DNA from 2 places in the Ensifer sp. B1-9 genome. Region 2 is predicted to be linked to the other one. Evidence: riboswitches for the same ligand, from Rfam matches in the RefSeq annotation. Region 2 holds a riboswitch; the other holds the start of a gene.
The links. Region 2 has a riboswitch for glycine ahead of gcvT (glycine cleavage system aminomethyltransferase GcvT). Riboswitches for the same ligand answer to the same signal wherever they lie in the genome.
Positions count from the first base shown of each region.

Region 1: it holds a riboswitch for glycine, as region 2 does, so the genes downstream of both, ACQ5BM_RS29405 (D-amino acid dehydrogenase) here and gcvT (glycine cleavage system aminomethyltransferase GcvT) in region 2, are expected to answer to the same signal.

Region 1 is NZ_JBCHVG010000019.1:6,826-11,773, forward strand. It holds gene ACQ5BM_RS29395 (GlcG/HbpS family heme-binding protein) at 1-415, opposite strand, end outside; gene ACQ5BM_RS29400 (D-2-hydroxyacid dehydrogenase) at 433-1,443, opposite strand; glycine riboswitch at 1,529-1,618, shown strand; gene ACQ5BM_RS29405 (D-amino acid dehydrogenase) at 1,745-2,995, shown strand; gene ACQ5BM_RS29410 (LLM class flavin-dependent oxidoreductase) at 3,226-4,332, shown strand; gene ACQ5BM_RS29415 (ABC transporter substrate-binding protein) at 4,433-4,948, shown strand, end outside.
Region 2 is NZ_JBCHVG010000011.1:58,506-63,453, forward strand. It holds gene ACQ5BM_RS20895 (nuclear transport factor 2 family protein) at 1-253, opposite strand, end outside; gene ACQ5BM_RS20900 (hypothetical protein) at 463-819, shown strand; gene ACQ5BM_RS20905 (DUF1775 domain-containing protein) at 842-1,828, opposite strand; gene ACQ5BM_RS20910 (hypothetical protein) at 1,924-2,313, opposite strand; glycine riboswitch at 2,536-2,623, shown strand; gene gcvT (glycine cleavage system aminomethyltransferase GcvT) at 2,765-3,904, shown strand; gene gcvH (glycine cleavage system protein GcvH) at 3,921-4,283, shown strand; gene gcvP (aminomethyl-transferring glycine dehydrogenase) at 4,283-4,948, shown strand, end outside.

The DNA.
Region 1 (4,948 bases), on a different contig from region 2:
GGTCCGCGCCGATCGCTGCCAGCGCGGCTTTTCCGACCTCAATGTCCTGATCGCCCGTTCCTGAGCCGACGCCGATTGCTCCCGCGAGCCTACCGTCGAATTTAATCGGCAGCCCGCCCGGAAGGTTCGTCACGCCGCCCGAGGTCGCGATACCAGCGGCGACAGCAAATTCCGGTGTCATTCCACCCGTTTTGTTGCGGATGGAAGCCGCGGTGCGGGCCTTCGCCCTCGCGGTCTGCATGCTCAAGTATTTCGCGCCGTCCATCCGGAGGCTCGCGATTGTCTCGCCGCTTGCGTCTACGATGCAGATGCACTGCGGGACGGACATCTGCTCTGCCTTTGCTACAGCGGCGGCGAGGGCGTCGGACGCGCCCTGGTGAGACAGGACCACGGTTTCAAGATAGGGTTTGGGCATTTCATTCTCCTTTGGTTCTAATATCCGGCGACTGCATCGACGCGGTTGCGCAGGGGCTGTCCTTGGAGGTCCCTGCGCACGTTGTCTGCAAAAATCGATAGGCAACGATCGACGTAACCGTCCGCGTCGTCACAAGAGATGTGGGGGAAGATCATAAGGTTCGGAACGTCCCAGAGTTGGCTATCGGCGGGGAGAGGTTCCTGGTCGAAGACATCAAGAGCAGCTCCACTCAACCTGCCATCGACGAGGGCTGTTGCGAGCGCCTTCGTATCAACGACGGGGCCGCGCGCAATATTGAACAGCGATGCGCCGGGTTTTAGGAGCGCAAGCTCCGTTTCACCGATCAGTCCTCTGGTGGACGTGGTAAGCGGGCAGCTGACAACAAGGCAGTCAGCGAGAGGTAAAGCCTTGTCAAGATTGGAGACCGCGAAGACCTGGTCTGCTGGCGAGCCGGCTTCCCCTGATCGCGTAACCGCCACTATCTTCGCTCCGAGAGGACGGAGATGGTCGGCAATCGCCGACCCCAATGCGCCGAAACCGACAAATACAATCGTTTTGTTCTCAATTCCCGTCGCCAGACGGTTGTCCCACCGATGGAGCCGCTGGTTTTCTATATGCCTCGGCACTCCTTCGCACAGCATGAGAACCGTCATAAGTCCGAAAGCTCCGCCTTTGCGAGCGTGCACGCCGCTGCTATTCGTCAGCACCGCGCCATTCGGGAGCCAGTCAAGAGGCACATATTTCTCCACGCCGGCGCTAGTGCAGTGAACGACGCGCAGCTGTTTGCCGTGCTTTTTCAGGCGCGCGGTGTCGAACCCGGAGCCGATAAAGTATTGCGCGCGTTCCAAAGACTCGAAGTCAGGAAAGTTGGTAGCGCAGGATCTGATTTTCGCTGCGCCTGCGAGAGGACCTAGTGCGTTTAAGACCGCTAGTTCTGAAACGAAGTACGGTGACTCCGGAGGCAACCCGTTTTCCACATAAACCAGAAAATCTCGCATAATCAGACCCTTGTCTCTCGCTACCTCCATGAAAGCAACTTTCGTGCCACTTTGAAACTTTTCTCGATCGAGGGCTTGCGCGTTTCTGCGTCCTGTGCCTACCCTAAGGGTGTTCGAAGGCTGTGCAGGAGAGATGGCGCTGGACGCCACGCCGAAGGAGCAACCCCCCAGGAAACTCTCAGGCAAACGAGACTGCTCAGTTGAACAATCTGGAGAGAGGCGCTTGCGCCCACCGAAGGGGACCCCCACTGGGGATAAGCTCTCAGGTAAAGAGACAGATTGGGGGCTGTGGGACTGGCGAAGTCCCGGCACCAACTGTTGGAGAGATAGAGTGCCCCATATTGCTGTACTCGGCGCTGGTATCACCGGCGTGACGACCGCTTACGCCCTTTCCCGCCGCGGCTTCGATGTTACCGTTGTGGAACGTCACCGCTACCCGGCGATGGAAACGTCGTTCGCCAATGGCGGTCAACTTTCTGCGAGTAACGCGGAGGTCTGGAACCACTGGTCGACCGTGATGAAAGGCATCAAATGGATGCTCAAAAGCGATGCCCCCCTCCTGATGAATCCCAGCCCCAACTGGCACAAGTACTCGTGGATGGGCGAATTCATGGGGAACATTGGCGGCTACCGGACGAATACGGTCGAAACCACCCGGCTTGCAATCGCCGCACGCAAACACGTGTTCGAGATCGCCGAGCGCGAGGGGATAAACTTCGATCTGGAAAAGCGCGGTATTCTGCACGTCTACTACGACAAGCCGAGCTTCGATCATGCTAGCAAGGTGAACACTATGCTGACCGACGGGGGCCTAGACCGCCGCCCGGTGACAAAGGAGGAGATCAAGTCGATCGAACCGGCCCTCGTAGGCGATTTTTACGGAGGCTTCTTTACCCCTTCGGACTCGACAGGTGACATCCACAAATTTACGCGCGGATTGGCGGAAGCCTGCGCCAAGCGCGGCGTAAAGTTCCTTTTCGACGCCGAAATCGAAGACGTAAAACCTGGGCAGACCACGAAGGTTTACTGGAAGCCGGCGAACACAACGAACAATGAAATCAATGTCCTGTCCGTTGACGGCGTGGTAATATGTGCGGGTGTCGGTAGTAGAAAGCTCGCCAACATGCTCGGCGACCGAATAAACGTTTATCCCGTCAAAGGATATTCGATAACGGTACATCTCGACGACGAACAGAGCCAACGCGGAGCACCTTGGGTAAGCCTGCTCGATGACCGGGCCAAAATCGTCACCAGCCGCCTCGGAGCGGACAGATTCCGAGTGGCCGGCACGGCAGAGTTCAACGGCATAAACCGCAACATCCGACAGGATCGTATCAACCCGCTAGTGGGTTGGGTAAGAACTCTGTTTCCGGACGTGTCCACCTCGAGGGTGGTGCCATGGGCGGGATTGAGACCCATGATGCCGAATATGATGCCCCGTGTTAAAACCGGCTCTCGGCCGGGCGTATTCTACAACACGGGTCACGGACACCTCGGGTGGACGCTTTCCGCCGCCACAGCCGAGATAGTCGCCGAGCTCGTGGAGCGAAAACACAAACCGTCGAAAAGCAGGGCGGCTTAGAAAAATCGCCGGGGCCGAACGAAAGTTCGGCCCTTGTGTTTTGGGGGGTCTCAGTCCCAAGCTTTTCTCATCCACGAATCTCACACATGAGACTTAGCGAACAATTTGAGACTCGCCGACGAAGCGGACCAAAGCATTGATTTAAAGAGTTTTTTGAAGTTGGCACGGCGCTTGCTCTACAGTTCGTGAGGATCGGACAGGCCGATCTGAATTCGAAGAGGAGACTTCAAATGGACCTCGGTCTATTTATGATGCCACTGCATGACCAGCGGCGAAATTTCACGGAGCTTTTGAAGCAGGACCGTGAAGCTGTCATCCTCGCCGATCGCCTTAACTTCGCAGAAGTGTGGGTCGGCGAGCACATCAGCTGCTCTTGTGAGCCCATTGCAGACCCGCTTCAGTTCTTTGGCACACTGATCCACGCAACCAAGCAAATCAAATTCGCTACCGGCGTTCTCAACCTGCCGCAGCATCATCCGGCCCGCCTGGCAGGCCAAATCGCACAATTCGACCATCTCTCCGAAGGTCGCTTCATCATGGGCGTTGGCCCAGGTGGCCTCGTAACGGACATGGAGCTTTTCGGCACGCAGGACAAAAACCGCGCCGAGATGACGACTGAATCCATCAAGATCATGCATCAGATCTGGTCCCAGGATCCGCCTTACAACATCAAGGGCAAGTATTGGGATGTGGTAATCGAAAACACGCTCATCCCGAGCCTTGGCTTCGGCCCCATGCTGAAACCGTACCAGCAACCCTTCCCTGAGTTGGCCATCTCGGTCATGAGCCCGTCCTCAAGCAGCGCTCGCCAAGCCGGCGAAAATGGCTGGAGCATCGTATCCGCCAACTTCACGCCGGTTGCCAACGTCAAGACCCACTGGGACCAGTACCTCGTCGGCTGCGAAAAGGCCGGGCGCCGGCCCGACCGCAACAAGTGGCGTATTGCACGCTCTCTCCTCGTAACCGACAGCGACCAGGAAGCGGCTGACTATCTGGCCGAGGATGCTTCGTCGTACCGTTGGTACTACGAATACATCGTCGAGGATATGAAAGCCTTCAAGCTTCTGGGCGTCCTCAAGCCATCGATGAACACGCTCGATGAGGACATTACTGTTCAGAACTGCCTGGACTGGATGGTCATGTCTGGCTCGCCGAAGACCGTCCTCGATAAGCTCGTCGCCTTTGTTGACGACGTTGGCGGTCCGTTCGGCTCGTTGATGATGACCCAGAAGGACTGGGACCGCCCCGCACTGCACAAGCGTTCGATGGAACTGCTTGCCACTGAGGTCATGCCCAAACTGCGCCAGCACGTCGGCACGCTTGCCGCGGCCGAATAAGAAGCTCGATCGATCGCCACGCGGGAAACCCCGCGTGGCCAAGTACAAGAAACCATATGCGGGAATAGAACTTTAACTGTTCAAACTGGGAGCGTACATCGTGAAACCGGAAGACAAATCTGCAGAAATCGGGCCCGCGCGCACCGCTGATATTTTCAATGAGGTGATGCTCGGCCGTAGAAGTTTCCTTCTTGGCACAGCCGCTGTTACGGCAGGCGCGACGCTGGGTGCCTGGGTTCCGTTCGCACGTGCCGCCGTTGGTGGCGAGTTGGAAGTGATGGCCTGGGAAGGCTACACAATGGAGCCGGAAACCGCTGAGTGGCGCAAAGCCAATAACGTCACAATGCGTGCCGCCATCATGAGCAACCAAGACGACGTCACCGCGAAGATCGTCGGAAGCAACGCCGTTCGCCTCGACGCCGCTGAGTACTCAAACGGATACAACGCGATCTACGACGAACTCAAGGTTCTCACCGAACTCGATACCTCCAAACTTCCCAACTACAAAAAGGAAGACCTCTATCCTCCGTTTTACGAGGGTGGCATGTGGTACTGGGACGGCAAGAACTGGGCGATTCCGTGGGTTTGGGGTCTCGACACCATCGTTGTGAATCCC
Region 2 (4,948 bases):
TGGTGTCGCCGTCAGCATAGGCGCCGACCATCTCCATCCCGCTCAAGTCCCAGCTCTCTATGAGCGCCTGGAAACTGCCGCGCACGGTCTCGGGCGTGTTGACCGCGAGGGCCATCGTGCCGAGCCTGGCGCTTCCGACGATGCGGAAGCTGAAGTCGGGATCGAGCAGCGCCATTATGGTATCGAGGTCATTGACATTGCGGGCGCTGTATAGGGCCTGCACTCTGCTTTCCAGCACGCTTCGCTCGGTCATGGGAAGCCTCCCCGTTTTTCTATCTGGGCGAGTGTGCGCGCACTTTAGCAATAGCGCAAGTAAAGGCCCGCGCTCCGGGATTCTTTTGCCGTAAGCGCCGCCAATGTGGTCATCATTAGGATTTTATTAAAAGGCAGGCGTTGGTTTTTACACGCCTGCAAGTGGAATTGAGCGACAAGAAAGGATTGACAACGGAAGGCAGGAAAGACGTGACACAGGTCGTCACAGTATCCGCGACGACGGCGGCCTATGCGGCGGAAGCGCTGAAGCCGTCGGCACGCGTAAGTGGTGATGGCCCGACCGATGAAGCGATCACGCTGCTTTCGATCAAGCGCCCCGAGGAGCCAGCATTGGCGCCGGTCTTGATACCCAAGACCAAGGGTGCCCTGCCCCTCTCCTTCATGCTGGCAAGCGCCGACGGCCGTTTGCCGGAACGCTCGGAAGCCGAAGCCCTGCGCCGCTATCTCGAATTCATGCGCGATGGCGACGATGGTTTCGAAGAGCAGGAAGACGAAGGCCGGCAGGAGGACCCCGCCGGCCAACAGGATGAAAGCGACGCCGCCTGAGGCGCGCGTCGCAGACTCTTGGTCACTGATGTTTGTGGCCGCCGGCCGCTTCGCCGCCCTTGGCGGAGCCAACCGGGAACATTGTATCGACCTTGCCGGCCTTTTCGAAGATGAGCGTGACGGGAACGGCATCGCCTTCCTTGAACGGCGTCTTCACGTCCATGAACATCAGGTGCAGGCCGCCGGCCTTGAGCTCGACCGTTTCTCCAGCCGGCAAGGCAACGCCGTCCTCGAGCTTGCGCATCTTCATCACGTCGTTTTCCATCTTCATCTCGTGGATCTCGACGCGCGCAGCCGCAGGGCTTTCGACGGCGACCAGCCGGTCTTCGCTTGCCCCCCCATTCTTGATCGTCAGGAAGCCGCCACCGACCTTGGCGCCGGGCAGCATCGCTTTCAGCGACCCGCCCGAAATCTCGAGATCGCCAATCTTTGCCGACCCGTCGGCAGCAGCCATATGCCCGCCATGGCCGGCATGGGGATCGGCTGCATCGGCCATCGTTACCGTCACGGTCGGCGCCGGGCTCTTCAGGTCATGCGCATTCTGGCCCTCGGCAGCGACCTGGTCCCAGACGACCTTGCCGTCGGTCCCGCAAAGCTGCGTGGTCGGGAATGCAAGCACGGTCTCCTTGTCGAAGCCCGATACTTTGCCGCGGACGACGAAGGTGTCGTAATATTCGTCCGGCAGGCTGCCGCCCTTCCAGCGGATTTCCAGGGGGCCGGACGAGACCTTCTTGCCGTGATTGTCGTAGGTCTTCTGGTAGTCGCCTTTGATGATTTCGATTTCCCAACCGGGCTTCGGCTGCGGTTGAGCGAGGACAAATCCTTCCGGCAGCTTGATCTGCACTTCCGTCGTCGGCTTGCCGTCGCAGCCATGCGGCACCTGCAGCACCGCCTTGAAGGTGCTTTCAACCGGCGCCGTGTTGTTTTCAAACGTGGCGTGCGCGTGGGCAATGCCGCTTGCGGCAAGGGTAAGGCCGAGCGAAAGTGAAGCGATCCTGGTCTTTGTCATATCGTAATCTCCTGACCACGCGCCGGGCCCTTGCCCGGTTGCCGGTGGTCCAAGCCGCTTGGCGGCGGCGTATTGAATGGGATGCGAGCGGAGGATTACGAATGCGCCGGCGGCCCGCGCGAAGGCGGCAGGAGGCGCAGATGCTGATGGGCAGCATCGTTTTCTATCAGGATGGGCGAAACGAGCCATGTGCCTGTATCGGCGCGAACGCTTTCCACGGGTGGAACCGGCAGAAGGATCGCGCTCGAAAGACGGCATGCTTCGCAGACCGGGGCCATGGACTGGCCCTTGCCGCTTTGGTGGTCGACGCCGTCCGTGCCGAAGCAGATTTCGGCGAGCGTACCGTCAGGCAGTTGATAGGCGGCGATCTCGGCCGGTGTCAGCGTCTTGGCGCTGAGCGGCTTGTGGGCAAAGGTCAGGAAAACGAGCGCAAATACGGCGATCAGCCGCACTGCTATCCCGAATTTGCCTTCGCGCCCTGTCATCCGATCGACTCTTGTGGGTTAGAGCGGGATGCGGATGGAAAACCGCACAGATTTTTCCCATCCCCGCTCTCGTATCGATCTTGGGTTATCCTCAACCGGAGAAGAAAGCAAAGGCAGAATTGCCGCAGTGGCCTCGGCTGCGTCTTTTGGTCATGCGACAAAAATGTGTTTCACCGCGACACCGCCCCCTTGCCAAGCTCCCGCCTTCGCCGTTATCTGGAGACGATCTTGTTGGGAGAAACCGGTTCACTCCGGTGCCGAAGGAGCAACCGCCCCGGAAACTCTCAGGCCAAAGGACCAGCAAGGTGCCGGTAGGACTCTGGAGAGAAGCGCTTTTGCGCTCGCCGAAGGGATAACAATCTCAGGCAAAGGGACAGAGGGGGCTCGAATCGACGGCGATTGACGCCGGAAGTGTGAGCCGGCGCGAGAGCGCCAGACCTGGAGGCCGGATTTGGAAGACAATCCTCATTTGAAACATACGCCGCTGCATGCGCTGCACCTTTCTCTGGGCGCGCGCATGGTGCCCTTTGCCGGCTACGAAATGCCGGTGCAGTACCCTGATGGCGTGATGAAGGAACACCAGCACACCCGGGTTGCCGCCGGTCTCTTCGATGTCTCGCACATGGGCCAGGTCATCGTCCGGCCGAAGTCCGGCAAGATCGAAGACGCGGCGCTGGCGCTCGAAAAGCTGGTACCGGTCGATGTGCTCGGCCTCGCCGAAGGACGCCAGCGTTATGGCCTCTTCACCAATGCCGAAGGTGGCATCCTCGACGACCTGATGATCACCAATCGCGGCGACCATCTGTTCCTCGTCGTCAACGCCGCCTGCAAGGACGCCGACTTCGACCTGCTGCAGAAAGGCCTTTCCGATACCTGCGACGTGACGATGATCGAGGATCGGGCGCTGATCGCGCTTCAGGGGCCGCGTGCCGAAGCTGTTCTTGGCGAACTCTGGGCCGATGTCTCCGACATGCGCTTCATGGACGTTGCCGAGGCGGACCTGCACGACGTCACCTGCATTATCTCCCGCTCGGGCTACACCGGCGAAGATGGCTTCGAGATCTCCATTCCCGTCGCCTCCGCCGTCGATGTGAGCCAGCGCCTTCTGGAACATCCCGACGTCAAGCCGATCGGCCTCGGCGCCCGCGATTCGCTGCGCCTCGAAGCCGGCCTTTGTCTCTACGGAAACGACATCGACACGACTACGACCCCGGTGGAAGCAGCGCTCGAATGGGCGATGCAGAAGGCGCGCCGCGCCGGTGGCGCCCGCGAAGGCGGCTTCCCGGGCGCCGGTCGCATCCTCGGCCAGTTGACCGATGGCGCTTCGCGCCGTCGCGTCGGGCTGAAGCCGGAGGGACGCGCGCCGGTTCGCGGCGGCGCCAAGCTCTTCGCCGACGCCGAGGGCAAGACCTCGGTCGGCCAGGTGACCTCGGGTGGTTTCGGCCCCTCCGTCGATGGTCCGGTTGCCATGGGCTACGTCGACGTCGGCCACGCCGAAAACGGCACCACCCTTTTTGCGGAAGTGCGCGGCAAGTACCTGCCTGTCGCGGTCGCCGCCCTGCCCTTTGTCAAACAAACCTACAAACGCTGATCAGGAGAGAGCGCACATGTTGAAGTTCACTGAGGAACACGAGTGGCTGAAGATCGAAGCTGGTGTCGCGACCGTCGGCATCACCGAGCACGCCGCCGGCCAGCTTGGCGACCTCGTCTTCGTTGAACTGCCGGAAACCGGCTCGACCTTCTCGAAGGGCGATTCCGCTGCCACCGTCGAGTCCGTCAAGGCAGCTTCCGACGTCTATTGTCCGCTTGACGGCGAAATCGTCGAAGTGAACCAGGCGATCGTCGACGATCCGTCGCTGGTCAACAGCGACCCGCAAGGGGCTGCCTGGTTCTTCAAGCTCAAGCTCGCCAATCCCGGCGATGCCGACGCCCTTCTCGATGAAGCGGCCTATAAGGAGCTCGTCGCCTGATGAGCATGCCCAAGGATTTCACCTTTACTGACTACAAGCCGTATGACTTCGCCAATCGGCGTCATATCGGCCCGTCGCCGGCCGAAATGGACGAGATGCTGAAGGTCGTCGGCTATCCGACGCTCGATGCATTGATCGACGACACTGTCCCGCCGTCGATCCGCCAGAAGACCCCGCTCTCCTGGGGTGCGCCGATGACCGAGCGCGAAGCGCTCGACAAGATGCGCGAAACGGCCAACCGCAACCAGAAGCTCGTCTCGCTGATCGGTCAGGGCTACTATGGCACGATCACGCCGCCGGTCATCCAGCGCAACATCCTGGAAAACCCGGCCTGGTACACGGCCTATACGCCCTACCAGCCGGAAATCAGCCAGGGCCGTCTCGAAGCGCTGCTCAACTACCAGACCATGGTCTGCGACCTGACCGGCCTCGACGTTGCCAATGCTTCGCTGCTCGATGAAGCGACCGCCGCCGCTGAAGCCATGGCCATGGCCGAGCGCGTCTCGAAGTCGAAGGCCAAGACCTTCTTCGTCGACGAGAACTGCCACCCGCAGACGATCGCTCTCTTGAAGACGCGCGCCGAGCCGCTCGGCTGGCAGATCGTCGTCGGTAATCCGTTCACCGACCTCGATCCGGTCGACGTTTTCGGCGCCATCTTCCAGTAC